One region of the Mycetocola sp. Y442 genome, then DNA from elsewhere that is predicted to be linked to it. Evidence: predicted binding sites of a transcription regulator. Region 1 holds the regulator's gene; the other holds the start of a gene.
The links. The regulator LexA, encoded in region 1, represses DNA repair genes until DNA is damaged. The targets are predictions, from matches to a motif close to TCGAACANNTGTTCGA.
Positions count from the first base shown of each region.

Region 1 (15,274 bases):
GCGGTGTAGCGGCTGGCCAGCGCGGTCACGTCAACGGCCTCTGCGGCGAGCTGAGCCGCGTTCTCGGCTTCGACGATTTCCTGCTCGCGAGCGGCAAACGCCGCGTTCACGCGACCTCGTGCCTGGCCGACGAGTTTGCCGAGCGGGGCCTTCTGGTCGGGAGCGACGTTGCGCAGCTCACCGTTGAGCTTCGCCAGCGGCGAGGCCTCTCCGGTGTGCTCGGTACGTACGTGCTTGAGGGCTGCGGAATCGGCTGCGGCGGCAATTGCGGCGAGGGCTGATTCGACTGCCGCGTTCACGGCGGATTCGGTTATTACTTGCGAGTCGGACACGGTCCACAAGTCTACCGAGTGGCGGAACTACACAGCGCCCTCGCCTGACTGCCGAGCCGCTGCCGATGCCTGAGCGATCGCGATGGCGGGGTCCACGTCGACGGGCTTTCTGCCCCTGCGTACCCGGCCTCCACGGCGCGCTGAGTCAGTGCGCTTCGAGAGCCAGCGGGCGACCCACGAGAGTGCGAGGTTCATGATCAGGTAGATCACGAACGTCACGGCGAAGAGCGAGAACAGGTAGCGGTTGCCGTAGAAGCTCGCCAGGTTGTTCATCGTCGAGCGGAGAAGTTCCGGGTAACCGACGATGAATCCGAGCGACGTGTCCTTGAGCAGCACGACCAGCTGGGCGACGATCACCGGCAGCATCTGGCGGAATGCCTGCGGGAATTCGATGAGCATCCGGGTCTGGAGTTCACGCATTCCGAGACTCAACCCGGCCTCGCGCTGTCCGCGCGGCAGGGAGGCAAGTCCTGCCCTGAGCGCTTCACCGATGATGGCGCCGTTGTACAGGCCGAGAGCAAGCACAACAGCGAGGTACGCCCCGCTGGAGAAGCCGAGCAGGATGAAGAGCATCATCAGGAGAACGGGCATGCCTCGAACGAACTCGAGGACAACGGTGATGGGAACCCGGATCCAGGCCGTCTTCGCTGTGCGGAGCAGAGCAAAGATCACACCGAGAACGAGCGCGAGGACCGCTGCTGCTCCGGCGGCGCGCAGCGTGTTGAGCACGCCCTTGCCAATGAACGTCCAGACCTCAGGGTCGGCGAAGATATTCCACCGGCTTGGATCAAACATGCCGGGAAGGGTAATCCCGCCCGAACTGGGCCGTGGGGCTGCCAGAACCGAGTAAATCCAGTACAGGCCGCCGAGGATGAGGATGCCGACGACGATGGAGAGAATCAGCGAGAGCCGCCTGGCCTTCGGACCGGGAGCGTCGAACAGAACGGAACCGCTCATCGCGCCACCACCCACTTCTTCTCGAGCCGCCCGGCAAAGAGCCCCAGCGGAATAGTTATGAGCAGGTAGAAGGTCGCGACGCCCAGGAGCACCGCGATGACGGCGTTTCCGTTGTCGTTCGCGAGTTCTTTACCGATGGTGAAGAGCTCGGCCACGAAGAAACCACCGGCGACCGAGGTGTTCTTGGTCAGGGCGATGATGACGTTGATCAGCGGCGGGATGACCATCCGGAACGCCTGGGGGAACACGACGTATCCGACCGTCTGGCTGAAGCCGAGCCCAAGGCTGCGTGCGGCCTCGGCCTGGCCGATCGGAACGCCGTTGATTCCGGAGCGCAGGGCTTCGGCCACGAACGGCGAGGTGTACACGCTGAGGCCGATCATCGCGAACGTCGCGTAATCGAACCGGACACCGAGGTACGGCAGGATGAACGCGCAGAAGAAGAGGACGAGTGTGAGCGGAGTGTTCCTGATCAACTCGGTGTACACGGCGCCGAAGCCGCGCAGTGAGGGGACCGGTGAGATCCGCATGGTCGCGATGATGGTTCCGAGGATCAGGGCGGCAATCGCAGCGACAACGAGGAGTTGCAGCGTCATGCCGAAGCCTGAGAGGTACCGAGGCAGGTTGTCGATGATGACGTCCATGTGGCCTCTTCCGTTTCTGTTGTGTGGCGCTCACGAACGGGGCGGGGACACGCCCCGCCCCGTTCGTGTGTGGAACTTCTAGTAGCGGTCTACCGCAGGAGGCTCGACGTACTCGAGGACCGTTCCAGCGGTGCTGTCCCAGGCCTCCTCGTACGAACCGTCTTCGTAGGATTCCTCGAGGACATCGTTGATCCAGTCGCGGAACTCGATGTCGTCCTTGGCAAGTCCGATGCCGTAAGGCTCCTCGGTGAACGGCTTTCCGACCACCTTGAACTCGCCCTCGTTCTGAGCAGCGAGACCGGCGAGGATCACGTTGTCAGTCGACACGGCGACGACCTGGCCCGAGCGCAGCGGCTCGAGGCAGTTGGAGTAGGTGTCGGTGAGAACCGGGGTTGCGCCGATTTCAGCCAGCTTCGCCGCGGGTGTCGAACCGGTCACCGAGCAGACGGGCTGCCCGACGAGGTCTTTCTCGCTCTTGATGGACTTGTCGTCGGCGAGCGTCAGGATCGACTGCCCGGCCATGTAGTACGGCCCGGCGAAGTCGATGACTTCCTTGCGCTTGTCGTTGATCGTGTAGGTGGCGATGACGAGGTCGACCTCACCGTTCTGGATGTACGGCTCGCGGTTCGCGGAGACCGTTTCCTTCCATTCGATGTCCTCTTCGGCGATGCCGAGCTTCGCGGCGATGATCTTGCCGACCTCGACGTCGAAACCGACGGGCTCTCCGCTCGGGCCGACGAGGCCGAACAGCGGCTGGTCGAACTTCGTGCCGATGGTGATCTTGCCATCTTCTGCCAGCTCGGCCATCGTTGTGCCGGCTTCAAAGGTGGGGGCTGCTTCCGGTTCGGGGGCTGCGGTGTCTCCGCCGCCTCCCGCACAGGCGGAAAGCGTGAGCAACGCGGCTCCGCCGAGGGCGATCAGTGATAGCTTTTTGCGCTTCATCTCGTTCTCATTCCTTGTGATGTGCTGTGTTTTCCCGGCTGCCGAAGCGGCCAAGGGTGATGAGCCGCGCGCTCAGGGGCGCGCGGCGGTCAGTGGTCGAGGATCTTGGACAGGAAGTCCTGTGCGCGTTCAGACTTCGGGTGGCTGAAGAAGGTCTCGGGAGTGGCTTCCTCAACGATCTCGCCCTCTGCCATGAACAGCACCCGGTCGGCCGCCTTGCGGGCGAAGCCCATCTCGTGGGTGACCACGATCATGGTCATGCCTTCCTTGGCGAGGCCGACCATGACGTCGAGAACCTCGTTGATCATTTCGGGGTCGAGGGCGCTCGTCGGCTCGTCCATCAGGATCAGTTTGGGGCTCATCGCGAGCGAGCGGGCGATCGCAACACGCTGCTGCTGACCGCCGGAGAGCTGTGCCGGCATCTTGTGCGCCTGGTTTGCCACCCCGACGCGCTCGAGCAGCGTCATCGCGCGCTCAGTGGCATCCTTCTTCGACATCTTCTTCACCTTGATCGGTGCGAGCGTGATGTTCTCGAGCACCGTCTTGTGCGCGAACAGGTTGAAGGACTGGAAAACCATGCCGACATCGGCACGGAGACGGGCGAGGTCCGCGCCCTCTTCCGGGAGCTTCTTTCCATCGATGGTGATCGTGCCGGAGTCGATGGTCTCGAGCCGGTTGATCGCCCGGCACAGGGTGGATTTGCCCGAACCGCTTGGACCGATCACGACGACGACCTCACCGCGGGTCACCGTGGTGTTGATGTCCTTGAGTACATGGAGATCGCCGTAGTGTTTGTTGACCGAGTCGACGATCACCAGGGGCTCACCAAGTTTCGCGATGGGCATGCTCGTCGTGTTCGGTATCAGCGTTGGTTCCATGCGTCCAAACTAAAGGACACGGTGTTTCGCCCGTATGACGAGAGGCATCCGTTACTGATTCGTAACCAAGATTACGAACAGAATCGGATGCCTCTGGGCGGGGTGGGTCAGACGGCGCTGCGCTGCGCGAACGCGGACTCGTAGAGACACACCGACGCCGCGGTCGCGAGGTTCATCGACTCGGCGTGGCCGTAAATCGGAACCGTGATCGCGGCATCCGCGAGTGGAAGCTGCTCATCGGTCAGGCCGTGCGCCTCGTTTCCGAACAGCCAGGCGGTCGGCTGGACGAGTTCGCCCGAGACGCGGGCGTCGAGCAGGCTCGTGCCCTTCACGTCGGCGGCGAGTACACGGAGTCCGGCCTTGTGCGCCCGCTCGATGACGTTCGGGAGTTCAGCGCCGACCGCGATCGGCAGGTGGAACAGAGACCCCGTCGTTGAGCGGACGACCTTGGGGTTGTACAGGTCGACGCTGCGCCCGGTGAGGATGACGGCATCCGCACCTGCAGAGTCGGCGGCACGGATGATGGTTCCCAGGTTTCCGGGGTCGCGAACCTCTTCGAGGATGGCAATGAGCTTGGGCTCGCCGTTGAAGATGTCCTTCATCGAGGTCGGGAACTGGTGCGCGACGGCGATGAAGCCCTGCGGAGTCACTGTGTCGCTCATCACACCGAGGACTTCCTCGGAGACGAACTCGACGTCGAAGTCGGTCTGCTCGTCAGCCATGGCTGCGATGTCGGGGTACCGCTCAAGAGCTGTGGGTGTTGCGTAGAGTTCGACGATCAGCCCGGGGCGGAAGGTCAGCGCCTCTGAGACCGCCTGCGGCCCCTCGAGAAGAAAGAGGCCGGTTTCGAGACGGGCCGGTCGTTTGGCAAGTTTTGCTACCGCTCTGACGCGCGGGGAACGTGGGTTATCAAGCACTCCCCCAGTCTAGGGACAGGCACGTCGGCGGTGGGGAGGCGCGCACAACGAAACAACGGGCACCCCGCCGAAGCGGGATGCCCGTTGAAAGGAGAAAGCTGCTTACGCTGCTGCGTCAACCTTCGGAGCCGAGGTGTCGGCCGGGAGGGCCTTCTTCGCGCTCTCGACGAGGGCCGCAAACGTGGCGGGCTCGTTGACAGCGAGCTCGGCGAGGATACGACGGTCAACCTCGATACCAGCAAGGCCGAGGCCCTGGATGAGGCGGTTGTACGTGAGGCCGTTGGCACGCGATGCCGCGTTGATCCGCTGGATCCAGAGGCGACGGAAGTCACCCTTCTTCTGGCGGCGGTCACGGTACGCGTAAACCATGGAGTGGGTGACCTGCTCCTTGGCCTTCCGGTACAGGCGCGAACGCTGACCGCGGTAACCCTCAGCCCGCTCGAGGATCTTCCGACGCTTCTTGTGAGCGTTTACCGCCCTTTTTACTCTTGCCATTTGTCTATATTCCTAACGGGTTCAGGTCTTAGTGACCGAGAAGCTTCTTGATGTTCTTGGTGTCAGCCTTCGAGACGAGCTGGTCGGTGTTCAAGCGACGCTTACGCTGTCCGGACTTCACCTCGAGGTTGTGGCGCATGCCCGACTGCTGCTTCTTGATCTTGCCGGAACCGGTGAGCTTGAATCGCTTCTTGGCACCGGAATGGGTCTTCTGCTTAGGCATTGTCTTCCTCCTGCTTCGCTGCTTTATTGGCAGCACGTTGTGCGTTGGCTTCGGCCTTGGCCTCTGACTTGTTTTTCAGAGGGCCGATCACCATGACCATGTTTCGACCATCGATGGTCGGAGTGGACTCAACAGTGCCCAGTTCCGAAACATCTTCGGCAAATTTTTGGAGCAAGCGAACACCCTGGTCGGGCCGTGACTGCTCACGACCGCGGAACAGGATCATTGCTTTGACCTTGTCACCAGCCTTGAGGAAGCCCTCGGCGCGCTTGCGCTTTGTTTCGTAGTCGTGCTTGTCGATCTTGAGACGGAACCGAACCTCTTTGAGGATGGTGTTCGCCTGGTTACGCCTGGCCTCCTTGGCCTTCTGCGCAGCCTCGTACTTGAACTTGCCGTAATCCATGATCTTCGCGACCGGAGGCTTGGAGTTCGGGGCGACCTCGACGAGATCGAGCTCAGCTTCCTGCGCCAGGCGCAGTGCTACCTCAATCTTGACAACGCCGACCTGTTCTCCGGCGGGACCCACGAGGCGGACCTCGGGGACTCGGATACGGTCGTTTGTACGGGGATCGCTAATGCGTTACTCCTCTAACTCAATCTCTGACTTTTAATTCAGACGGATGCCTGGATCAAGCGAGAGAGGAGAAGTCACACACCACAACCATGACGGAAATAAATCCATCACAGTGGCTCGTACCCTGTCTACCTCAGCATGGAAACCATGCGTCTGGCGGAGTACAACAACCCGGTAACCTTAGTGAAGCGGTCAAGCGCGGGTGGGAATTTTCCTCTTTCGTACCGGAACTTTAGTCCCGGAGCCGTCTTAGAGTCTAGCAGAGGTTGGCATTGAGCACTAACGAATCCCCATACGACAACGTCGAGGACGCTGCGTCCGACGCAACCCGCGACATCGCAGACGTCGGCGCCGTCGAAGTCATCACGACGACGGCCGTCCACCTCATGAGCGCGGCGGCGGTCAAATGTGGCCTCGCCGACGACCCCGAGTCGCAGCAGGACCTCGACGAGGCACGCAAGCTGATCAACGCCCTTGCCGGCCTGATCACCGCGGGAGCCCCCGAGATCAGCGACATGCACGCGCGCAGCCTTCGTGATGGGCTTCGGTCGCTGCAGCTGGCGTTCCGTGAGGCATCCGTCATCCCTGACCCCGTGGGCAAGGGCCCCGGCGAGAAGTGGACCGGCCCGGTCAACTAGGTCCCCCGCTCCACCCACAGGCGCGGGCGAAGGCGCTCCGCGTCGCGCCCGCGCCGTTCATCTGTCACAGATGCACGGCAAACGCGCCGGAACCATGCATCAGCGACGGTCGAACGCGCACCAACGCGCGCCTTCCGCGCGCGCGTTCCGCCCGGATCAGCGGGACGCTTCGAGCCGCACCGCGAGCGAGTCGACCATCGTCGCGATCACGTCGCTCGCCGCCCACCGCTGGGCGAGCCTCGAGAGCACGGCGTCGAGCTCACTGCGCGTGAGGCCGTCGATCAGTTCGAGGTGGGCGATGAGTTCAGGGCCGGCCAGCCGCGCCCGCGCGTCACCCGACTCCAGCCTGACGTCGAGCACCGCCAGCTCGGAGCGCGCGCTCGTAAGAAACGCGTCGAGCACATCCGGGTTCGCGTACGCGGGCTGCCACGGGAGCGACTGGGCGATGGCCCACAACGCCGGCCGCCGAATGGCGAACTCGGTGTCGTTCGTCGGGTCGAGCACGACGAGGTCTGTGTTCTCACTCGCCGCTGCGAGAGCAACGCGGATGCCGTCGGCCGGCACCGGTCGCGCGATCGTGTTCCAGGACTGCATGGCGGCCACCGACGAGAAGACCGGCAGCACGTTACGGCCGTCGGGACCGGCGACGGTCACGATGGACAACTCCTGGGTCTTATCGACTTTCTGGCCATGCGCGTTCACTCCGACGTCGCCGGCGTGGGTCACGAGTGGGATGAGCAGCCGCGACGAGCGGAACGCGTCGACGACGGCATCCTCCCCCGCTCGCCCATCCGCGAATCGCGTGAGCGCGTCGATCAGCTGAGGTGGCGCAGACCCATCGTCGCCGGCAAAAGCGTTCTCGCCGAACTGGCGGCCCTCCCAGGGCTGCCCGGCCGAGTCTGCGGGATTAGTCGGATGCGACATCCAGCGCCTCAGCCAGGGTGAATGCACCCGCGTAGAGCGCCTTGCCGACGATCGCACCCTCGAGCCCGAGCGGCACGAGTTCGCGCAGGGCGACGAGGTCGTCGAGGCTCGACACTCCACCGGACGCGATGACCGGTCGGTTGGTCCGCTCCATCACCTGGCGAAGCAGGTCGACGTTGGGCCCCTGAAGGGTGCCATCCTTCGTCACGTCGGTGACGACATAGCGGGCGCAGCCGGCCCGCTCGAGCCGGTCGATGACCGTCCACAGGTCGCCGCCCTCACGGGTCCAGCCGCGTGCCGCGAGTGTGGTTCCGCGGACATCGAGGCCGACCGCGACGGCTTCGCCGTACTGGCCGATGACGTTCGCGGCCCACTCCGGGTTCTCCAGCGCCGCTGTACCGAGGTTGATTCGCTTGGCGCCGGTCGCGAGAGCTGCCTTGAGTGACGCGTCGTCGCGGATGCCACCGGAGAGTTCGACGTTCACACCGCGGACCTGCTTGATCACCTTGCGGATCACACCCGCGTTGTTCCCGCGGCCGAATGCGGCATCGAGGTCCACCAGGTGGATCCACTCGGCGCCCTGGCGCGCCCAGTCAGCGGCGGCGTCGACCGGATCGCCGTAGCTGGTCTCCGTGCCCGCCTCGCCCTGGGTCAGACGGACGGCTTTGCCGCCGGCGACGTCGACAGCCGGAAGCAGCACAAGCTTCGGGGTCGTGTTGAACTCACTCATGAATTGTCCTTGGTTGTGTGGTGCGGCACGAGCGTGCCATTCGAAAGAATGCGGAGGGTCAGTCCGATGTGAGAGAGCCGACCCAGTTGGCCAGCAAGCGGATGCCGGCATCGCCGGACTTCTCCGGGTGGAACTGCGTCGCGCTCAGCGGTCCGTTTTCGACGGCGGCGAGGAACCGGGTTCCGTGTTCGGCCCACGTCAGTGCCGGCTCGTGGAACGGCGGCATCACCTCGAGCTTCCAGTCCTGCGCGGCGTACGAGTGCACGAAATAGAAGCGTTCGTCGCGGATGCCGCGGAAGAGGACGGAGTCTTCGGGCGCGTCGACCGTGTTCCAGCCGATGTGCGGGAGAACGGGCGCGTCGAGTTCCGTCACGACGCCCGGCCACTCTCCGAGGCCCTCTGTGTCGACGCCGCGTTCAACACCGCGCTCGAACAGAATCTGCATCCCGACACAGATGCCCATGACCTTGCGACCACCGGCCAGCCGGCGATCGATCACTTCACCCCCGCGCGAGGTGGAGAGCTGTTCCATGACCGCGCTGAACGCTCCAACACCGGGCACGAGAAGACCGTCGGCCTCGAGTGCCTTGCGTCGGTCACCGGTCAGCTCGACGTCGGCGCCCGCCGCTTCAAGTGCCTTGACCGCGGAGTGGACGTTGCCGCTCCCGTAGTCGAGAACAACAACGCTTGGCCGTGACGATCCCGTCACAGTGCGCCCTTCGTCGATGGGATGCCGGTCACGAGAGGATCGAGAGCCTTCGCCTGCCGGAACGCCCGCGCGAATGCCTTGAACTCGGCCTCGGCGATGTGGTGTGGGTCGCGCCCGCCGAGCACGGTGACGTGAACGGTGAGTGCGGCGTTGAACGCAATGGCTTCGAACACGTGCCTCACCATCGACCCGGTGAAGTGACCACCGATGAGGTGGAACTCGAACCCCGCGGGCTCGCCGGAGTGCACGAGGTACGGCCGACCGGAAATGTCGACGACGGCCTGGACGAGTGCCTCGTCGAGGGGAACGAGAGCGTCGCCAAAGCGCGAAATGCCCTCCTTGGTGCCGAGCGCCTGCTTGATGGCCTGCCCGAGTGCGATGCCAATGTCTTCCACCGTGTGGTGCACATCGATCTCGATGTCGCCGGTGGCCCTCACCGTGAGGTCGACCAGTGCGTGCTTGGCGAACGCCGTCAGGAGGTGATCGTAAAAGGGCACGGTGGTGTGAATATCACTGACACCGGTCCCATCGAGGTTGAGCGTGAGGTCGATGCTCGATTCGCTCGTCTCGCGCTGGATCCGGGCGGTGCGCTGCGGCTGGCTCATGACTTCGAGCTTACCGCCGCAATGGCTTCGAGGAACGCGGTCGTCTCTGCCTCGGTACCCGCCGAAACCCGCATCTGATTGGCGAGGCCGATATCCCGGATGAGCACTCCGCGCTCGAGCAGTGACTCGAACAGTGCTGCCGGATCGTCAACGCCTCCGAACAGCACGAAGTTGCTGTGGCTCCGGTACGGGCGGTAGCCCAGGTCGGCGAGGCCAGCGCTGATGCGGTCGCGCTGGTTCTTGATGTCATCGACCATGGCGAGCATTTCGCCGCTGTGTGCAAGGGCAGCAATCGCCGCGGCTTGCGTGAGTGCGGAGAGGTGGTACGGAAGGCGCACCAGGCGAAGCGCGTCCGTTACCGCCGGCGCCGCAGCGAGGTAGCCCACCCGTGCGCCGGCAAATGCGAAGGCTTTGCTCATGGTTCGTGACACGAGCAACCGGTCGCGCCCGTCGAGAAGGGACAGCGCGCTTGGAGTCCCCTCTGGGGCGAACTCGAAGTACGCCTCGTCCACGACCACGATGCCATCGGTCGCGTCATAGACGGCCTCGATGGTGTCGAGCCCAAGCGGGGTCCCGGTGGGGTTGTTCGGAGAACAGAGAATCACGACGTCGGGGCGTTCGCGGCGAACGGCGGCGCTGGCGGTCTCGGGCGAGATCTCGTAGTCGGCGTCACGCTCGGCGGCAATCCACTGGGTTCCGGTGCCTGCGGCCAGCAGCGGGTACATGGAATAGGTCGGGCTGAACCCGAGCACCGAGCGGCCAGGTCCGCCGAAAGCCTGGAGAACCTGCTGCAGAACCTCGTTCGAGCCGTTCGCGGCCCAGATGTGATCGGCACTGAGACCGTGCCCGAGGTAACCGGCGAGGCTGATCCGTAGTTCGGTGAACTCGCGGTCGGGGTATCGGTTCACGCCGAGCACAGCGCGGGCGAGGGCGGTCACGATATCGTGGGCCACGTCTTCGGGAATCGGATGCGTGTTCTCGTTGACGTTCAGGGCGACGGGCACGACCTTCTGGGGTGCGCCGTACGGGGACTTGCCACGAAGATCATCGCGGATGGGCAGGGCATCGAGGGAACTCACCCCGGAAGTTTACCCGCCGCGCCTTGCGCTTCGGTGTGCGTTACGGAGCCGTGTATCGCTCGGGAATGGCGATGTTCTGCCCGGGAACGACCGTGGACGTTTCGAGCTGGTTGAGGGCCATCACGTCGGCGATCACATCACGAGGGTCGGCATCGGGAGCCAGCGTGCCCGCGAGGGACCACAGGGAGTCACCGTGTTCGACAGTGACGTACTCGAACGAGGCCGAGCTCGGGGACGACGACGCCGCTGCGGCGCCGGCGTTGAGTCCGAGCCAGGCCGCGAGAGCGATGAACGGAGCAGCGGCGAGCGAAGTCAGGACAATGCGACCGCGCCGGGTGAGTCGGATGCGCCCGGTGGGGCGTGCGATCATCGCTGAGGAGTCGCCTCCGGCGGCCTGTGTACGCGGGTTCGACGGGCGCGGCGCCTCGGGGCGCCGTGCGGCTGGACGTGAGAGAGAGTGAATGGGGGTGATGACTGCGGTGCTCATGGTGCGCCTCCGGTTCGTGCTGTGAACTGTTGTGTGGCGATTCGAAGAATTCGTATCCGGCCCTCGGCCGGGAGGGCCGAATACGAACCTGTATTCCGAATCTATATTCGATTGTTCGAACATTCAAGTCCTTCTTCGGACTTTTTTGCAGAATTTGCCCGACACACTCGAACAAATCTTTGCTGGGGCCCCTCGGGACGGATAGAGTTTCGATTGATGGTTGAGACTCAACCAGTGACCACTGACATTGGCCGGGGCTGCCCGCCAGACGGGAGTGACATGACGCTCGACAACGCGAATATCACGGCTGAGAACGAGCCGGATGCCGCTGTTTCATCTGCCGCTCCAAAGGCACGGAAGGCCAAGCGCGTGCCGGCAGAGAAGCCGACCACGCGCCGCCGCAAGAGCCTGAGCGAGAAGCAGCTGGCGATCCTCGACGTGATCCAGCGCTCCGTGCAGAGCCGCGGCTACCCGCCGAGCATGCGCGAAATCGGCGACGCGGTCGGACTCGCGTCACTCTCAAGCGTGACGCACCAGCTCAACCAGCTCGAGTTGAGCGGTTACCTGCGCAGGGACCCCAATCGGCCCCGTGCACTCGAGATCCTGATCGACCTGCCCTCCCCCTCGAACGTTGCCGACTTCGAAAGCTCAACACCGGTCGGCGACGCCGCGATGGTGCCCCTGGTCGGACGCATCGCTGCCGGGGTGCCGATTACCGCTGACCAGCAGGTCGAAGAGGTCTTCCCCCTGCCCCGTCAGCTCGTGGGCAAGGGCGAGCTGTTCATGCTCAAGGTCTCGGGTGAGTCGATGATCGACGCAGCGATCTGCGACGGCGACTGGGTCGTCGTCCGTCAGCAGCCGACGGCCGAGAACGGCGACATCGTCGCTGCCATGCTCGATGGTGAAGCCACGGTCAAGGTGTTCCGCCAGCGCGATGGCCACACCTGGCTGCTCCCCCGCAATACGAACTTCGAACCGATCCTCGGCGACGAAGCCGACGTGCTCGGCAAGATCGTTGCGGTCCTCCGCGCGGTGTAGCCACTCACGGTGGGGCGCCTGACGCCCGCTTAACGATCGGATGCCCCGGGTACAGACCCGGGGCATCCGTTCGTTAACAGACCAGACGTGTGACGTCGCCGCTTCGCGTTTACTCGGCGATCGCGAACTCGGACACCTGTGCGGCGAGTTCCTCCGACGCGAGTGCGCGCACCTCGGTGCCGTCTTCCTCGTAGTCCAGCTTCTCGACCTTTCCGCGGCGGTGGAGCATCGAAATGATGTCTCCCCGGTCGTACGGGACGAGCAGGTGAAGCGGGACTGTCGGACTCGGCAGCAGCTCCGCGATACGGGCCAGGATCTCGTCGATCCCCTCACCGGTGCGCGCCGAAGCGAAGATCGCCTTGGGTTCCAGTCCGCGGAGCACGAGCCGGTCGTCCTCGCTGACGAGATCGCTCTTGTTGAAGACCACGATCTCTGGAATATCGCGGGCGCCGACATCACCGATCACGTCGCGGACAGTGCTGATCTGGGATGCAGGGTCCGGATGCGATGCGTCGACCACGTGCACGATGACATCCGACTCCGCCACCTCTTCCAGGGTGGAGCGGAACGCCTCGACGAGCTGGTGCGGCAGGTTTCGGACGAATCCGACGGTGTCGGAGAGCGTGTAGAGCCGGCCGTCCTCGGTCTGGGTCTTCCGAACCGTCGCGTCGAGCGTTGCAAAGAGTGCGTTCTCGACCAGCACGCCGGCCTTCGTGATCCGGTTGAGCAGACTCGACTTGCCGGCGTTGGTGTACCCGGCAATAGCGACGCTCGGCACCTCGAAGCGGTTGCGGTTGGCCCGCTTGGCCTCGCGGGCCGGCCCGAAGCCCTTGATCTGCTTGCGCAGCTTCGCCATCCGGGTGTGGATGCGGCGTCGGTCGAGTTCGATCTTGGTTTCACCAGGACCACGTGAACCCATTCCGGCGCCGGCGCCGCCCACCTGGCCACCGGCCTGGCGGGACATCGAGTCACCCCAACCGCGGAGTCGCGGCAGGAGGTACTCAAGCTGGGCGAGCTCGACCTGGGCCTTGCCCTCGCGGCTCTTGGCGTGCTGGCTGAAGATGTCGAGGATGACGGCGGTACGGTCGATGACCTTGACCTTCACGACGTCCTCTAGCGCACGCCGCTGGCTTGGCGCGAGTTCGGTGTCGGCGATCACGGTGTCTGCGCCGAGCGCTGCGACGATGCCGCGCAGTTCCTCGGCCTTTCCCTTGCCGAGGTAGGTGCTGGGGTCGGGATTCGGGCGGCGCTGCAGCATGCCGTCGAGGACGACGGCGCCTGCGGTTTCAGCGAGGGCAGCGAGCTCGCGGATCGAGTTCTCTGCATCCTCCTGCGCGCCCTGCGGGTACACGCCGATGAGAACGACGTTCTCGATGCGCAGCTGCCGGTACTCGACCTCGGTGACGTCCTCGAGCTCGGTAGACAGGTTGGCAACGCGGCGGAGCGCCTGGCGGTCTTCCCGGTCCTGCTGCTCGCCGTCGAATCCATCGTGCCCGGACTCACCGGTCGTGGACCTGTCCTGCAGGGCATCGGCCTGACTCGAACCGAAGAGCGAATAGCCGCCCGCGCGGGACTCAGCGTTGCGCAACACCCGCGATACTGCATCGTCGTCGATGGGTGTTTCGGTGTTCTCTGGGGTTGATTCGGTGGACTTGCTCATCAGTTAAGCCTAGTTGCTTTGCGGTAACGTTCCCCTATGGCCAGCGATCATTATTTTACGGGCGTACCCGGAACCGAACTCAAGCTCCGCACGGTTTCCGTTCGGCTCTCAGGCCAGGACTACGAACTCACCACCTCGAACGGGATTTTCAGCCCGGACCGGATCGACCCGGGGACGCAGGTGCTCTTAGCGAACGCCCCGACTCCGCCCCAGAGCGGCAACCTTCTCGACCTGGGCTGCGGCTGGGGACCGATCTCCCTGACACTCGCCCTAGAGGCGCCAGGCGCTCACGTTTGGGCGGTGGATGTCAACGAGCGCGCGCTCGATCTGCTGCGGATGAACGCTGAGAAGCTCGGGCTCACCAATATCACTGCAGTGCAGCCCGATCAGGTTCCCGACGACGTCCTGTTCCAGACCATCTGGTCGAACCCGCCCATCCGCGTCGGCAAGAACGAGCTTCACGCCATGCTCGAGCGCTGGCTCCCTCGCCTGGAACCGGGTTCAGACGCCTGGCTCGTCGTGCAGCGCAACCTCGGCTCAGACAGCCTGCACCGCTGGCTGCAGGAGAGCATGGGCGACGATTTCGAGTTCACCAAAGAGACGATCAGCAAGGGGTACCGCGTGCTGCGGGCACTCCGCGCTGAAGCGAACTGACGGATGAACTGACGGACCGACGCTAGCCGAGCTCAAGAGTGCCGGTGTAGACGAGGTCGGCCGGGCCGGACAGGCCGACGTGCTCGCCGTCCTGCGTCGCGAACATCCGCACACCGAGCGTTCCTCCTGGAACGTCGACGCGCCACGCGTTCGGTGCCGCCGACCCGGCCCAGTGCCGCGTCGCGAGAGCCGCAGCTGCGACGCCGGTGCCGCACGACAGAGTCTCACCGCTCCCCCGTTCGTGAACCCTCATCGAGATGCGGGCAACGCCGTCCTTGATGAGCGGGTCATAGGGCACAACGAATTCCACGTTGGCCCCATCGATGGGTTCCGGTTCGATCAGCGGAATGTAGTGAAGGTCAGCCGACTCAAGCTCTGCCTCGTCTGCGAGAGCGACGACGACGTGCGGGTTTCCAACGTTGATGCCGAGCCCCGGCCGCGCCACCTTGAGCTCCTTGGCCCGCACGAGCGGCTCTCCGCCCTCGAGCTTCCAGCGCCCGAGGTCGACCTGGAACCCGTTCGTGGCGCGCTGGACGTCACGGACGCCGGCGCGGGTTCCGATTGCGAGGGTGTCACCCGACTCCAGCTCAACAAGACCCTGCTCGATAAGGTACCGCGCGTAGACACGGATGCCGTTGCCGCACATTTCCGCGATGGACCCGTCGGCATTGTGGTAGTCCATGAACCACTCTGCGCCGTCGTCTTCGGCCAGGGCTGCCGCGCCCTCGTCGATGTTGCGCGACCTGACCGCGCGGATGACGCCGTCGGCGCCGACACCGAAGTGCCGG
Region 1 is NZ_JBXHBV010000002.1:1,004,582-1,019,855, reverse strand. It holds gene pheS (phenylalanine--tRNA ligase subunit alpha) at 1-332, opposite strand, end outside; gene AC1X6S_RS11345 (amino acid ABC transporter permease) at 360-1,289, opposite strand; gene AC1X6S_RS11340 (amino acid ABC transporter permease) at 1,286-1,933, opposite strand; gene AC1X6S_RS11335 (glutamate ABC transporter substrate-binding protein) at 2,012-2,875, opposite strand; gene AC1X6S_RS11330 (amino acid ABC transporter ATP-binding protein) at 2,965-3,720, opposite strand; gene AC1X6S_RS11325 (TrmH family RNA methyltransferase) at 3,861-4,670, opposite strand; gene rplT (50S ribosomal protein L20) at 4,773-5,165, opposite strand; gene rpmI (50S ribosomal protein L35) at 5,194-5,388, opposite strand; gene infC (translation initiation factor IF-3) at 5,381-5,965, opposite strand; gene AC1X6S_RS11305 (DUF1844 domain-containing protein) at 6,235-6,600, shown strand; gene AC1X6S_RS11300 (SseB family protein) at 6,757-7,524, opposite strand; gene priA (bifunctional 1-(5-phosphoribosyl)-5-((5-phosphoribosylamino)methylideneamino)imidazole-4-carboxamide isomerase/phosphoribosylanthranilate isomerase PriA) at 7,508-8,254, opposite strand; gene hisH (imidazole glycerol phosphate synthase subunit HisH) at 8,313-8,963, opposite strand; gene hisB (imidazoleglycerol-phosphate dehydratase HisB) at 8,960-9,568, opposite strand; gene AC1X6S_RS11280 (histidinol-phosphate transaminase) at 9,565-10,647, opposite strand; gene AC1X6S_RS11275 (LysM peptidoglycan-binding domain-containing protein) at 10,688-11,134, opposite strand; gene lexA (transcriptional repressor LexA) at 11,369-12,172, shown strand; gene hflX (GTPase HflX) at 12,282-13,832, opposite strand; gene AC1X6S_RS11260 (class I SAM-dependent methyltransferase) at 13,869-14,486, shown strand; gene dapF (diaminopimelate epimerase) at 14,509-15,274, opposite strand, start outside.

Region 2 (15,274 bases), on a different contig from region 1:
CCCAGGGCGTCAAGGACTGCCTCATCCTGGCTGAGCGAGTCCATGTCCGGTGCCGCGGTGCGACCGATGAGAATTGCGGATGCTCCGTCAAAGAATCCTGCAAGACGCATTCCGTGCAGGTTCCTGCAGATATCGAACGCGTTGTCCCCGGCTGCCTCGAGGTATACGAGGGTCGGCTCCTGGCCCGAGGCGCCTCGGAGAGGCGCTGTCGAGCCGAACGGCGTGCCCACGACGTTCGCGAGCGTTTCGATACATCCGCCGATCAGCCGGCCGACGGCATCCACCGGTTCGATACCGGCGTCGAGGCGGCGCCAGGTCCCGGTGCCCGTCCAGCTGTGCCTGGTCACGTCGGGCTGCGCAAACCAGTCGTCGTGGTCGTTCGCGCGGTGTACGTTCGCGGGGGACTGACGAATCACCGCTCCGACCGGCGCCATCGCGATGTCGAGCCAGCTCGCGAGGCTCTCGGGAAGCTCATACGGAGTGTCCATGAGGTTGGGGCCGTGGATCGTCGCCCAGCCCGAGAGAAGGGTGAGAGGAGTGAGGAGCGTCGACACGTCTGAATAACCCACGAACCAGGTCGGCTCCGCGGCGGCCAGCGCGTCGAAGTCGAGCAGGGGCAGCAGGTCGATCGCTGTTTCGCCGCCCCACGGCGGGATGACCGCGCGAATCGCTGGATCGAGCAGCATCCCCATCAGTTCTGTGGCGCGAGCGGATGCCGGTGCGCTGATATGCCCGGTCCCGTCCATGCACTCGCCGACCTCGACCCGAAAACCCCTGTCGCGAAGCCACTGGATCGCGAACTCCAGTCGCCCCCGTTCTCTCTCACCGACACCGCTCGACGGTGCCGTCACCCCGATGAGGTCGCCGGGCTGGAGAGGGGCGGGGAAGACAGGATGCATCGGGCCAGAATGCCATAGTTCGGTCGCGGGATGCCTGCGCTGGCGGCCGCTCTCGCCGTTCGTAGGCGCTGCGTCCGGCGCTGCGGGGGAGTCGGAGAGAGCGCCCTCACGGTGCGTTGACGGCGCGCGCCAAAGAGTGGCGGCGGGCACCCTAGGCTGAAGCCATGGAAAACGCCCCAGCCGCAGCTGAAGCCACGACCCTCGACCCCCGTGAGCTCGCCGTTGCGCTCATGGACATCTCCGCCGATGTACGGCGGAAGTCGCACGAGGGCACCGGCGTTCCGGCGCTGTCCAATGGCGCTTTCGACATCGTGCGGGTCATCGAGAGCAATCCGGGAATCACCGTCGCCGATCTCGCCTCCCGGCTGGGTCGGCAGCTCAGCAACGTGAGCACCCAGCTGAAGGAACTCGTCGTCAGGGGCTTGATCATCCGCAAGCACAACCCCGCGGACAAACGGTACGTCGCGTTGTATCCGACCGAGGAATCGCTCGGGATCAAGACCCTCCTCGAGACGGCGTGGTCTGATGCCCTTGGCAACGCCGCATCACAACTCTCCGCCCAGGAACTCGAGCAGGTCCAGTCGAGCCTTCCCGCTCTTCGGCGCCTCGCCGAGATCCTCAGCAAGTAAAACTAACGCTCGGGTGTCGGCGCGAAATCGTGCACTACTGCCTCGCCACCCTGCACGGTGACACAGGACGACTCAGGGATTTCCTGCCACGCGCCGCGGAGGTCCCCGAAGGGCTCTGACACGATGAGCCGCGCATCGTCGGAGAGTTCGTGAAGCACAGGGTTGTCGGGGTACTGGTGGCGGAGAGTGGAAATCTCTGTGCTGTGAAACAGTGACCGCGACAACCTCTCACTGGAGTAACGAAACGCCCAGGTGGTGTCGCCGTCGGTCGTGGCCACGGTCATCTGAAGAGGAAACGGGATCCCGTGGCGCCGACCGGTCTCCTCGATGAGGCTGACCGCTCGGGCAACGGCCAGCCGCGGATTCTGTTCGAGGCCGAAGGTGAGAGCGAGGAAGAAGAACACCTCGGAGTCCGTCGACCCCTCGATCTCCGGATACAGCGACGGGTCAACAGTCATAACCAGGTCCCGCTTGACCGAGTGGAAGTTCGCGATCGAACCGTTGTGCATCCACAACCACTTGTCATGCCTGAACGGATGACAGTTCGTCTGCTGGATCGGTGTGCCCGTTGATGCGCGAACGTGCGCGAAAAAGCGACCGGTGGATGTCTGCGCTGACAGTTCCCGGAGGTTGCGGTCGTTCCACGCCGGCTCCATGCTGTGAACGATTCCGGGTGTGGCTCCTCGGCCGTACCAGCCGATGCCGAATCCATCACCGTTGACGGATTCGACGCCGAGCGTCGAGCGCTTACTTTGAATGATGAGTGAATTGGCCGGCTTGTAGAGCAGGTCTTCAAGCATCACCGGTGAACCGGAATACGCAAGCCAACGACACATGGGGTTCTCGCTCTCGTTTCGGCACCACTGGATCCGTCAAGCAGGCGGCCATTCTCTCACCGGCGTAGCGCCGTGAACCGGGCAAGAAGCCACCCACCTGGGACCAGCGCACACCCGATCGCGGGGAGCGCCGACACCAGCGGCAGCACAACCGAGAGAACATCTCTCTCGACGCCCGGGTTGTCCGGCACGAACTGGACGAAGTAGAGGTTCCGGTCGATGACCCCGATGAGGATCAACCCGAGGCCGAGGAGCACCGCGACACGCGGACTCAGCCTGGGTGGGAGGCGCAATTCGTCCGGTTCGACACCAGTGCCCGCTTCTGTGCCGGGCGACACTCGCTCGCGCGCTGGGACGACTCGCCCGACGATCGCGGCGACAAGGAACCCGGCGCCGAGCGATATGAAAAGGTTCAACAGTGCGATGAGCGACATCACGGGCCAGCTCACGGCGAGCTCCTGACCGCCCAGAGACGAGGCGGCCACCGCGACAGCCCACGAGCCATAAACGCCGCTGAGGATCAGGACGATGCCCAGCCAGAACGCCCGTCGTGGGTCGAGCCAGTCCGCGATGCCCCGGCGCGGCCGGTGGCGCATGGTTTCGGATGTCATGGCCCGAAGCTACTGGACGTCGGCGAACCGCGCCAGAGAGGCTGCGGGCCGTGCCGGAGCCCGCCCGCCCCTGCCTAGTTGTCCGCGAGCGCGGGCAGGAGTCGGACGAGCCTCGCCGTGTTCGACTCATCGATCTCGGCGATGGAGTCCCGTGACTTCACGAAATCGGAGAACGAACGGTACCCGAGGGCCTTCTCGCTGAACGACGGGTCCATGCGCTTCATCTGGGTCTTCACGTTTGAACTGTGCAGCCAGTCGGCGTCGTCCTTCTCGTGACCGAGCCGCAGGGCCCGCTCGAGAAGACCCGTTGCGACCTCCTGGGGGTCCGGCTCGTCCTCGGGCTCGTCCTCGACGATCGGGTCAGGGGAGGCGGCGCGTCTCGATGCGCGGCGCCGAGGCGGTGCCGCAGCAATGTCGGGGCCGGAGAAGACCAGAGCCGTCGCGGGAGCGGCGTCCTTCGCTGGTTCTTCCGCCACGGCATCCGTCGGCGTCTTTTTCGACCGTGACGGTCGTTTCTCTGGCGCAGCTGTTTCGGGCGCCTTCTTCTCCACGACCGGGGTCGCGGGGAGTGCCTTGATGCCGGGGAGCGCGTCATAGGTCGCGAACTCGTCACACGCGGCGGCGAGCGAGCGGCTTGTCGACCCGGCGACGCCGATGCCGACAACGTACCGGCCGAGGCGCTTGCAGCGCTGGGCGAGCGGGATGTAGTCCGAGTCACCGGCGACGATGATCACGTGCGTGAGGTCGGGAAGGCGGAACATGTCCTCGACCGTGTCCACGGCGAGGCGGATGTCTGCGCCATTTTTCGCGTATGCGGCCGCGGGGAACAGCTGGACGAGGTCGACAGCACGGTTGACCAGCTGGCCGCGGTAGTCGGCGTTGACCGGCGCTGACCAGTCCGCGTACGCGCGCGTCAGCACGAGGGTGCCGAAGGATGAGGCGAAGTCGATGATGGCGCCGACGTCGACGGTTGCCAGAGCGAGCTTCTCGGCCGCTTCGGGGTCGGCCTGCCGGTCTGCGGGGCTGAAACCGCGGGCACGATCGCGCATGAACTGGCCGCGGCCGTGCACCTGGTCGTACCGCGAGATCACTATGTTGTCGAAGTCGATATAGACGGCGACGCGAGAGTCGACGGGTTCAGGCATGGGGAAAAACTCTTCTCAATAAATCGGGGTGTGTAACCAGTCTGGACGCTGAGGGGGTGGCGCGCCAAAAGAGGGGGCAGGATGCGCCCGGGTCACCACCTCGAGGAGGGGGCGGATATGCGCTCTCAGTGGGTCAGAGCACGCAGCTCGTCCACGGTTCCATCGAAGACGTTCATGTCGATGAATTCCTCCTCACCGTCGTAGCCGGGCAGGCGGTCACGGTTGGAGTACTGCCAGAACGTCCAGTCCCGGTCGTCGGGGAGAGTCGGCTCTTCTGCGATCGACCTGATCCAGATCGGGTTGTCCTGGTAGGCGTCGACGAGATACCTGTCGTATGCCTTTTGCGTTGCGTAGATGATCGGTGGAGCGCCGTAGTGCGCCTCGAGTGCCGCGAGAAGCGGGTCGAGGATGCTCTTGACGTGGCTCCGGCTTGGTGGATTGTCGTAGAAGTCGCCATAGTATTCGAGATCGACGGTGACGGGGAGCGTTCCGGGTTCCACAGGCACCGTGTTGATGACGTTCTCCGCCTGAGTTTCACCCGCGCTCTCGAAGCTCATGAAGTGGTAGGCGCCGACGATGAGATCGGTGTCTCGTGCTCCCGCCCAGTTCGCGGCGAACTGGGAATCCTGCGACCCTGATCCCTCTGTTGATTTGATGATCGCGAAGTCGATGTCTTCGCTGCCGAGCACCGTCCAGTCGATGTCACCCTGGTAGACGGAGACATCGACCCCACGCGTCTCGTACCCGGCGGCGGCGACGCGGTTGGGCCAGATCACGCCGGTGGCGATCAGGGCTGCGACCACTGCGACGATGACGCCGACGGTTGCAGCGGCAAGGAGGACACGTCGTCGGCGGGTGGTGCGTGACGCGGATTTTGTGGGCACGGCCACAGTCTTACAGAAGGTCAGCGCGTCACGCGTCCGGCGGGCGGAACTCGCTCAGGGTCAGTTCACCCCCTTGCGGGTCACGGATAGTGGTGAGCGCGGCCCATTCGGACTCCCAGTTTCTCAACACCGTTGCACCGAGTTTCTCGGCAAGCTCAACGCTTTCATCGCGGTTGTCCACCCTGAATGTCACCCGCCAGTGCGGGAGTTCAGAGTCGGATGCCGGCTGCAACGCGCCTATGACGTCGGCGAAGCCGTCGGGGACATCCGCCTGCCTGACGTAGATGTCGGGGTCTGCTGTCGAGGCAAGGTGGTTGCCATAACCCGGCACACTGATCATCGCGTCGAGCTCGGGGCCGAGGTCCGCGTATGTCCAGCCGAAGACGCCCGTGTAAAAGGCGGATGCCGCGTCCGTGTCGGTTGTGCGGAGGTCGCTGAAATTCCAGGCGCCGGGAGTATTCACCACCTGGGCGCCCAGCCGCCGGTACGGCTGCCAGAGGCGGAACTCGGCGCCCTGCGGGTCGGCGCAGATAGCAGCGCGGCCACCGGGTCCTGCGTCGGCTGGGGCCGACAGCACAGTCCCACCGTTCGCGAGCACCGAGTCCGCCGTGGCGTCAGCATCCGTTACCGCGATGTAGGTGTTCCACACGGCGGTTCCCGAGCCGGTGCCGATGGCCGCAACGTCGTCGCCGTCGAGATGGGCGATCAGGTATTGCGCCGGCGCACCAGGAGGCATCGCGTTGGTGAAGGTCCACCCGAAAAGTTCGCCATAGAACACACTCGCCATCGTCGGGTCCTGCTGTTCTGTGTCGACCCAGCAGGGCACACCGTGCGGATAGGTTCGCGGAACTGTCGTCATCGGCTCTCCTTCGTCGCTGCGACTCGCTTCGCACGCGTCGCACGGGTCAGGCTAGTCCTCTTCCCCGAGCGCGAACAGGTTCACGAAAAACCGCCCTCCACTCGACGGGTCGAGTGGAGGGCGGTTTACGCACATCGTTCGCGATCAGCTTCGCGGCTTGCGCGTGTCCTTGTCTTCGCGCCGGGCGGATGCCGAGCGGTCGGGCCGGAGTTCGATCAGCTTGCCGCTGATCCGCGTGTCCTTGAGCTTCTCCAGCGTCTCGGGGGAGAGGTTCGCCGGCAGCTCAACGATCGAGAAGTCGGGGAGAATCTTGATCCCGCCGAAGTCCTCGCGGCTCAGTCCACCCTCGTTCGCGAGGGCACCGACGATCTGGCGCGGTTCGACCTTCTGGCGCTTGCCGACCTCGATCCGGTACGCGGAAAGCTGCTGGTCGCTGGATCGCGGACGGCGCTCGGGACGGTCGCCGCGGGCCGGGCGGTCGTTCCTGTCGTTTCCGCGGGCGGGGCGGTCATTACGGTCGCCCCGTGCGGCGCGGTCGTCGCGCTCCATCCGCTCGCGGTCCCTGCGCTGGTTGCGCTCGTCCTCTGCCGTCAGCAGGAGGGGCGTTTCGCCCTGTGCGACGACAGCGAGGGCAGCAGCGACATCGGCCTCGGGAACGTCGTGGTGCTCGACGTAGTGGTTGATGATGTCGCGGAAGGTCTCGATCCGCTCGCTGTTGCTCAGCGCCTCGGTGATGGCGTCGTCGAACCGCGCGAGGCGGGTGACGTTGACGTCTTCGACGCTCGGCAGCTGCATCTGCGTCAGCGGCTGACGGGTCGCCTTCTCGATCGCGGTGAGCAGGCGGCGTTCACGCGGGGTGACGAAGCTGATTGCCGCGCCGGAACGGCCCGCGCGGCCGGTCCGGCCGATGCGGTGCACGTACGACTCGGTGTCGATCGGGATGTCGAAGTTGACCACGTGGCTGATGCGCTCGACGTCAAGACCGCGAGCCGCGACATCCGTTGCAACGAGAATGTCGAGCTTGCCCGACTTGAGCTGTTCGACGGTGCGCTCGCGCTGGGCCTGCTGCACGTCACCGTTGATCGCCGCTGCGGCGTATCCGCGGGCGCGGAGCTTCTCGGCGAGCGTCTCGGTTTCGTTCTTGGTGCGGGTGAAGACGATCATGCCCTCGAAGTTCTCGACCTCGAGGATGCGGGTGAGCGCATCGACCTTCTGTGGGTACGACACCATGAGGTACCGCTGCGTGGTGTTCGCCGAGGTCGTCGTCTTGTTCTTGACGGTGATCTCTTCGGGGTCGTGCAGGTACTTCTTGGAGATCCGTCGGATCTGGGCAGGCATGGTGGCGGAGAACAGTGCCACCTGCTTGTCTTCGGGGGTGTCGGCGAGGATCGTCTCGACGTCTTCGGCGAAGCCCATCTTGAGCATCTCGTCGGCCTCGTCGAGCACGAGGTACTTGAGCTGCGAGAGGTCGAGGGTGCCCTTTTCCAGGTGGTCCATGATGCGGCCGGGGGTACCGACGACGATGTGGACACCGCGGCGGAGTGCTGACAGCTGTACGCCGTAGCCCTGTCCGCCGTAGACCGGGAGAACGTGCACGCCGCGCATGCCGCCGGCGTAGCTCTCGAATGCCTCACAGACCTGGAGCGCGAGCTCACGGGTCGGTGCGAGGACGAGCGCCTGCGGGGTTTTCTGCGTCATGTCGAGCCGGGAAAGGATCGGCAGGGCGAACGCTGCGGTCTTTCCCGTGCCCGTCTGCGCGAGGCCAACGACGTCGCGGCCCTCGAGGAGGACGGGGATGGTTGCTGCCTGAATAGCGGAGGGGGTTTCGTACCCGACTGCCTTGAGGCCTTTAAGGACTGAGTCGCTCAGTCCAAGATCGGAAAATGTGAGAGCTTCGCGGGCAGTTTCTGCCTCGCTCAGCGTCGTCGTGTCGGAAGACGTCATAGGTTCAACGGTAGCCCCTCTTTGGGGATGTGGTGTCAAGAGGCTATTGTGTGCGCCAGCGTCGGGGTCGCAAATGGGTCAAACTCGCACGTTTGCGCGAATTTTGCTGCCCGGGGTGCGTTGCACGGCTGAGCATCGGCTTCGTGACGATTGCGTGACAGCGCCCTCGCGGCATCCGCCCCACAGGGCCACAATAGGGAAATGCCCTCAGTGACCCAGGTCGTCCGCTCGGTTCTTGCCCCACTGACCCGCACTCGCGTGTTCCGGGCGGTCGGACCGCGGCTGCTGCCGCTCGGTGAACGGCTCCTCGCGCGGCTGACCGGTGGGCGGGTCCAGGTCAGCGGTTTGCTCGTGCCGTCGCTGGTGCTGCACTCCGTCGGCGCCAGGAGCGGCGAGGAGCGACTGACGCCCCTCATGTACACGCCCGACGGTCGTGGCCGCGCGATCGTCGCCGGGACGAGTTTCGCTCGGGAGCGGCATCCCGCGTGGACCTATAACCTCCTCGCACACCCGGATGCGGTCATCACGGTGAAGGGCCGGCGACTCGCTGTGCACGCGACGCTTCTTGAGAATGACGCGGACCGGGAGCAGGCGTGGCACCGGATCGAGCGTCAGTGGCCGGGTTACCGCAGCTACGAACGTGACTCCGGTCGGCGGGTCCGGCTGTTCGTCCTGCAGCCGGTGCGCGAGCTGACTCCGGATGCCGCCGGGCGCGACGGCGGGACATCGGCGGATGCTGCGGGGTCAGAGCGTCAGCCGGATTAGAGCGCGAAGATCGCTGAGTTCGACTCGGGATCGATGGGAAGCGATGAGTGCTCGTGGACGATCCGCCACGCGCCGTTCTGCCGCTGGAGCCCGACACTGAAGCGATTGGTCGTCGAGCGCAGCCGCTCGCCATCGGCGGAAGTCGCGGAAAAGGTTGCGTCTGCGTGGCCAAACGCGAGGTCGTCGCCGACGAACGCCCTGAGGTCGGTGAACTCGACCTGAACCGATTCGTCGCCCAGCGAGCTGAACCACCCCATCGCCATCGCGCGCCACGCCTCTATGCCCAGATACTGCCATTGCGCCCAGGAGTCGAAGACGTGCACATCGTCGGCGTAGACGGCGGCGAACGCGGCGACATCGCGGGCGGCTACCGCGGCTCGATACGCCTCGAGGACTGCGGTCACCGGGTTCGTGTTCTCGCTCATGTCTGACTCCCTTGTCGTCGCGTTGTTGTCGCCGTAACGTCGCGTTGTTGCGAATGCTAGCGGGGCCAACCGACGCCGGGCCAGGGGTCCGTGTGTGACGTGAGCCGCGACATCCGCCCGCCGCCGCGTTCGGAGACCCACGGCTGACATTCAGGAACGAGGGAACACGAAGGGAGTCGCATGCGTTCTCCTTCTCCGGCAGACTGTTTTGAGACAAGGGAGCCACTATGACGAACACAACACAGACCGCGATTCTCGCCGGCGGATGCTTCTGGGGCGCCCAGGAGCTGCTGCGCAAGCGTCCTGGAGTGATCTCCACCCGCGTCGGATACTCCGGCGGCGACACCCCCAACGCGACCTACCGCAACCACGGCACCCACGCCGAGGCGGTCGAGATCGTCTTCGACCCCGAGCAGATCTCGTACCGTGACCTGCTGGAGTTCTTCTTCCAGATCCACGACCCCTCCACCAAGAACCGCCAGGGGAACGACGTTGGCCTGAGCTACCGCTCGGCGATCTTCTACCTCGACGAGGAGCAGAAGCGCGTGGCGCTCGACACGATCGCCGACGTTGACGCGTCAGGCCTCTGGCCGGGACCGGTCGTGACCGAGGTCACACCCGCCGGGGACTTCTGGGAGGCCGAGGAGGAGCACCAGGACTACCTGGAGAAGTACCCGAACGGATACACCTGCCACTTCGTGCGCCCGGGGTGGAAGCTCCCGCACCGTGAGTCGGAGCGCGTCTCCTAGGTCGCCTCCCGAAACGCCGTGGCCTCGAGCCGCGGCGTTTCGTCGTTAACGGCGGCGGGTGGCTCAGCCGACCATTGAGCGCAGGGTGATCGCGTTCCGAACCGCGTTGCCGCCACCATCGTTATTGAAGTAGACGTAGACATCCGTTCCGGCGTCGCGCCACTCGCGCAGGCGGTCTGCCCACCAGGCGAGGTCCTGGTCGGAGTATGAGCCGCCGTAGAGGTGATCATGGTCGGGGCCGTGCATGCGAACATAGGCGACGGATGCCGTCACGCGCAGCACGCAGGGAAGGCCGGCGCCGCTCATCACGCAGTAGGCAGCACCGTGGGACTCGAGCAGCCGATAGACGCCTTCGTCGTGCCAGCTGGGATGCCGAAACTCGACGGCGACCGTGATCCAGTCGGGCAGGCGCCCGAGGAAGTAGTCGAGCCTCGCGTCGTCGCGCTCGAGGGACGGAGGCAACTGGACGAGGAGCACGGCTCGCTTGTCGCCGAGTTCGTGCCAGGCGTGGGTGATCCTGTCGATCCAGGGTTCGGGAGCGTACAGCTTCTTGCCGTGGGTGAGGCCCCGCGGGGCTTTGACCGAGAGCCGGAATCCGGGCGGGAGCCGGTTGCGCCAGCTCGCAAACGAGGCGTCGCGCGGCCAGCGGTAAAAGCTCGCGTTGAGTTCCACGGTGTCGAAGGTGCTCACGTAGTGCGCGAGGCGGTGCCAGCGGGGGAGTCCTGGCGGGTAGAGAACGCCGTCCCAGTGGTCGTAGCTCCAGCCGGAGGTACCGATGTGAATGCCCATCCGACCTCGCTCTCGTCAGCGTCAACGCTAATCCATTGCGGCGCGCGGGTGGCGGGGCGTCGGTGCGTGCGAGGTGGCGGTGGTATCGAACCACCGCCACCTCCTCCGCTGGGACCTAACCGCCGCGCGTTAGTGCCAGACGGATGATTCCGCGAGGACCGCGTCGATCTGGCCGAGGGCCTCGGTCAAACCTTCCACCATTCCCATCTCGAGCATCCCTTCGAGTTGCTCAGTGCTTCTGAAAGTGTTGAGCAGGGTCATCCTGGTACCGCCATCGACGGGTTCGAGGGTGACAACGACCGCGGCGACATCTTCAGCGTCGAGTGGGTCGCCGTTATCGTCGGCGAACCCGTCGACGAACTCAAGGCGATTTGGGGCATCCATTGTTATGAACTTCCACCAGCCGCGGGGTTTCGCTCCGTCCGGGGTGGTCATGTAGTAGCGCACTTCGCCCCCCGGCACGAACTCGAACCTCTCGAAGGTCGCGGGGACGGTGGGCGGCCCCCACCAGCGTTCGAGCTGCCGCGGGTCTTCCCAGACCTGCCAGACGCGCTCAACCGGCGCCGCGAACTCGGTGGTGAAGGTCAGGGTGAGGTTTTCGACATCCGTGTGTGAATTGACAAGAGTCACTTGTCGCTTCCTTTCTCAGGCTCGGAGAGTATCTCCCCGATGCGACTGGCACGGTCGTGCCAGATCTTTTCATAGGCGTCGAGCAGCTGGGCTGCCCGGCGAAGCGCTTCGGTGTTTCCGTGCACGATCTGCTCCCGACCTCGACGCTCCTTGGTGACCAACATCGCGCGCTCGAGCACCGCTACATGTTTCTGGACCGCGGCGAAGCTCATGTCGTAGTGCGTCGCGAGGTCGGAGACCGACTGCTCGCGGCGCAGTGTGCGCGCAACGATGTCTCGGCGGGTCGTGTCTGCCAGTGCCTGGAAGATGCGGTCCACCGCGATGTCACTCAACTCATGTACAACCATTTGGTTGTAGGTTAGCAGGTCGGTTTGGGGTGCGCTAGGGGTGGCGTGGGGAGCTTGGGGAGCGGATGCCTGGGGTCAATGTCTTCGACGCGCAGGGTGATATCACTTGATTGCGACCTGACCCCGGTGGAACTCACATGGCTAATTTAGACAACGACTGGATTACGAGTTACAGGTATCTTTGCGGTGGATAGATAGTGCTTTTTCGCCCGTGATTCCGGGGGAGTTCGTGACAATGGTTGCATTTGCCGTGGTAGAACCGGGTTCGGCTGGGAGTAATTCTCGGCCATTGGGCAAGAAAATTCTGGGAACTTTTAGTAGAAACTACTTTCGAAACTGTGCTTGATGCGATATTATGAAGTATGGCAAAGGTGTCCGAGCAGATTCGAGAAGTCGCCCTTCGGGTGTGCGACCAGATCGCTCGGTATGAAGACGCCATTGAGGCCATGGGTCGTGTGGCGGGGGATGCTGCGGGGCCGGAGCCAGCCGCTGGCCCCGAACCTGCGTCAGGATCTGAACCGGCGTCGGGCCTACAGGTTTCGCGCAGGGGAGGGTCTTCGTCTGCAGCGGTTTCGACCGGCATCACCGAGTTCGGTGGTGCCGGTTCGTCGTTTAAACGCCCGCGGTTCGTGCCGGTGGAGCCGGAACCGTTGAGCAGTGGGCCTGGTGTCGGTCCCGGCGATGCTGGCACTGGCACTGGCTTGCCGTTGTCGATGGTGTTGGAGCGGGCGGCGAACGCCGAACTCGAGGAATTGCTCCGCAACGCGGCGCGGGCGAAGTCGGAACTTGACGCGGTGATCGCGGCCGGTGCTGGTGTCGCGGCGAAACGGTCGGCGCGTGACCTGGGTTACTCGGGGTGGGCTCAGTCGACCGGGGATCGCACCGCCGTGAACCTGGTGCAACGGTTAACCGGGTCGACGAAGTCCGAAGCCTTCCGGCAGGTGCGGCTCGGTGAGGCGATGGGCGAGGCGGATGCCGCCACCCACCCGACCAGGTTCGCACCGGGCGCCGATGGCCCTGATGGATCTTCCGGGTCAGGCGGTGATGGCGCTGACGAGCCGTTGATCGATGTGGATGGGAAGATCCTGGTTGATCCCGACGCCGACCCTGAAACGGATGCGCGGGTGTCGGTGTTGCGGCCGGTGCCGGTCGTGCCGTGGCATGAACCGATTTCTCGGGCAGCGCGGGAGGGGGTGATCCGGTCCGAGGCGGTGACGATCATCATGCGGGGCCTCGGACAACCGAACGACCGGGTCGATGTGGAGATGCTGCGGGCCGCGGCGGTGGAAATCATCGCGGATGCTGCCGGGGTGAACGCTGACGAGCTGGGGGTTAGGGCGCGGCATTTGCGGGACCGGATTGATCCGGCCGGGGTGCAGTTGAGGTGGGATGAGCGGTATGCGAACCGGAAGTGGCGGTTCGGCCGCAATGAAGACGGCACGAAGACAGCGTATGTGGCCTTCGATGAGGAAGGCGCCGCGTGGGTGGAGTCCATCGTCGGGGCGACGTTGCGACCGCGGCGGGGTGGCCCGCGGATGGTGGACCCGGTTGAAGCGGAACGGGCCGAGAAACTGCGGGTGGATGAGCGCAGTAACGACCAGATTGTGTATGACATTCTGATGGGTGCGATGCGGACCGGGGTGCAGGCCGACCCGACCACAACGTACGGGTCCCGGCAACCCGGAATCCGGGTCGTGATGACCGAGGAGAACCTCGACAACCGCGCCACCGACAGCGAGGGCGCTGAGCACCTGGTCGGTACCGGGTATCTCGAAGACAGCAAAGACGCGGTTCCGGGCAGTGTGATCGAGAAGCAAATCTGTATCTCCGGGATCTCACCGATCCTGATGGACACCTCAGGCACGATCCTCGACGTGGGCCGGGAACAACGCTTGCACACCCGGAAACAGCGGGTGGCGATGGCGGTTCGTGACGGTGGCTGTCGGATCGAGGGGTGTGAGTGTCCACCGTCGATGACCGAGGCGCACCACATCAACGAATGGGCCGCCCACGAAGGCTGCACTGATCTCGCGGACGGGATCCTGTTGTGTCCGTATCACCACACCCTGGTGCATACGTTTGGCTATCGGGTGGTCCGGATCGAGGGCGAGTACTACCTGATCCCACCACCGGGTGAGAACGGGGAACGGATCCCGATCCGGATGCCATCGAAGTCACCGTTGGAGAAGGAACGCCTCCGGCTGGCCGGGATCAAGGCCGCAACCGACGCCGCGGACGCCGCAGCACGAGCCGCAGCCGCCGGGAACAACGGTGCCGGTGCACGCGGGTCAGACGGGACAGGCGGAGCCAGCAGTGCCGATGGTGGCGGTGACAGGGCGGGAAGACCGGGTGGCCAGGCGCCAGGGGAGAACTCCGCCCACCCGCCGACACGACTCGCCAGCGCCGGGTAGACGACACAACGCCCCTCGGATCGCGACCGGAGCCTTTCATGGCCACCGCGAAGACGTTCCAGGTAAGCCTGACCTCATCCTTTTCGGGGAGAGGCGTGACCGCAGCCTTGATTCCGACTCACTGGAAACGGTTTTGGGACAGGTGGCCGGGACCGTTCAACGACGGTCTAGTGACCGACGCGGCCAAAGAGGAACGACGCCGAAACGCGGACAGCGTCATCGACAGTGGCACCCATCTCCTTCGGCAGGGCACCCTGCAACCAGAGAGTGGCAAACCCATGGACAAAGGCCCACGCACTCACGTTGGTGAGGATGGTGTCACCACCCCGGCGTTCCGGTGGCAACGAGGCAACACCACGGAACAGTGCCGATCTGCTTCGGTTCCGAGCCTTGACCAGGTCAGGATCATCGTTTCGCAACAGGTCGGGTCGGAACATGACCTCGAAGTAGGCCTCGTGATCAACGGCAAACCGTACATAAGCCACACTGAGCTCAACCAGGTCGGTCGCCGGTTCAACCCGCCCGAGGGCATCCGTCAACCGGGCGTAACCCTCGGTTGCCACCGCGGTGAAGAGGCCTTCCTTGTCACCGAAATGATGAGCCGGCGCCGCATGAGAGACCCCGATCTGGCGCGCGAGGTCGCGCAGGCTGACGGCAGCAGGGCCGTTCTCGCTGATGACCTCGACAGCCGCATCGATGACGGCCTGCCTCAGATCACCGTGGTGATACGGACGCTCAGTCACCCTGCTCTCCTGTCTGCTCAAATCAGGCCGCGAAGAAAGTCCTCGACACTGACACCTTTTTGGCGTGCGCGTTCCTGCAAACGGATGTTCTCGGCCGCGCTCAGCGACAACGTGACCGTGTGCCATCCGGTACCGCTGGCCTCGTCGTCGAGGTCAAAGAGACTCGGTTCGAGGTCAATCGGGGTGGACGGCTCGGCAGCGGGGGACTTCCGTGAGACCGGAGCGGCCGACGCTGGTGCGGAGGATGTGAGAGCTGCCGACTGCAGAGCTGAGGACTTCGGCGCGGCGGACCGGGATAGAGCGTCGCCCGCGGCGGACGCTGTGGTGTCCCCAACGGCTGCCGAACCCGCCCCGGGAAAACCGGGACCGGACGGAATCTCCTTGCCCCGCTGGAACGCCTCGGCGACGGCCCGGGCCCGGGCGTCGGCGGCTTCATTGAGCTCGTGACCGACGTGGCCGCGCACCCATTCAAATTTGTACTTACGCCCGGCGAGTGCCTCGTCGAGTTCCTTGAGCAGCTCGATGTTCAGAACAGGCTTGCCGTCGCTCTTGCGCCAGCCCTTCGCCTTCCAGCCGCGCATCCATTTCGTCACCGAGTTGATGACGTA
Region 2 is NZ_JBXHBV010000001.1:171,704-186,977, forward strand. It holds gene AC1X6S_RS00825 (S66 family peptidase) at 1-899, opposite strand, end outside; gene AC1X6S_RS00830 (MarR family winged helix-turn-helix transcriptional regulator) at 1,064-1,528, shown strand; gene AC1X6S_RS00835 (class II glutamine amidotransferase) at 1,531-2,364, opposite strand; gene AC1X6S_RS00840 (hypothetical protein) at 2,421-2,975, opposite strand; gene AC1X6S_RS00845 (NYN domain-containing protein) at 3,050-4,120, opposite strand; gene AC1X6S_RS00850 (GH25 family lysozyme) at 4,246-5,004, opposite strand; gene AC1X6S_RS00855 (VOC family protein) at 5,033-5,863, opposite strand; gene AC1X6S_RS00860 (DEAD/DEAH box helicase) at 6,008-7,807, opposite strand; gene AC1X6S_RS00865 (nitroreductase/quinone reductase family protein) at 8,009-8,572, shown strand; gene AC1X6S_RS00870 (YybH family protein) at 8,569-8,997, opposite strand; gene msrA (peptide-methionine (S)-S-oxide reductase MsrA) at 9,225-9,746, shown strand; gene AC1X6S_RS00880 (DUF72 domain-containing protein) at 9,810-10,535, opposite strand; gene AC1X6S_RS00885 (SRPBCC family protein) at 10,665-11,165, opposite strand; gene AC1X6S_RS00890 (ArsR/SmtB family transcription factor) at 11,162-11,512, opposite strand; gene AC1X6S_RS00895 (DUF222 domain-containing protein) at 11,875-13,923, shown strand; gene AC1X6S_RS00900 (TetR/AcrR family transcriptional regulator) at 14,091-14,666, opposite strand; gene AC1X6S_RS00905 (ribonuclease H family protein) at 14,684-15,274, opposite strand, start outside.
Region 2: the regulator LexA is predicted to act here: its motif matches at 11,831-11,846, upstream of AC1X6S_RS00895 (DUF222 domain-containing protein).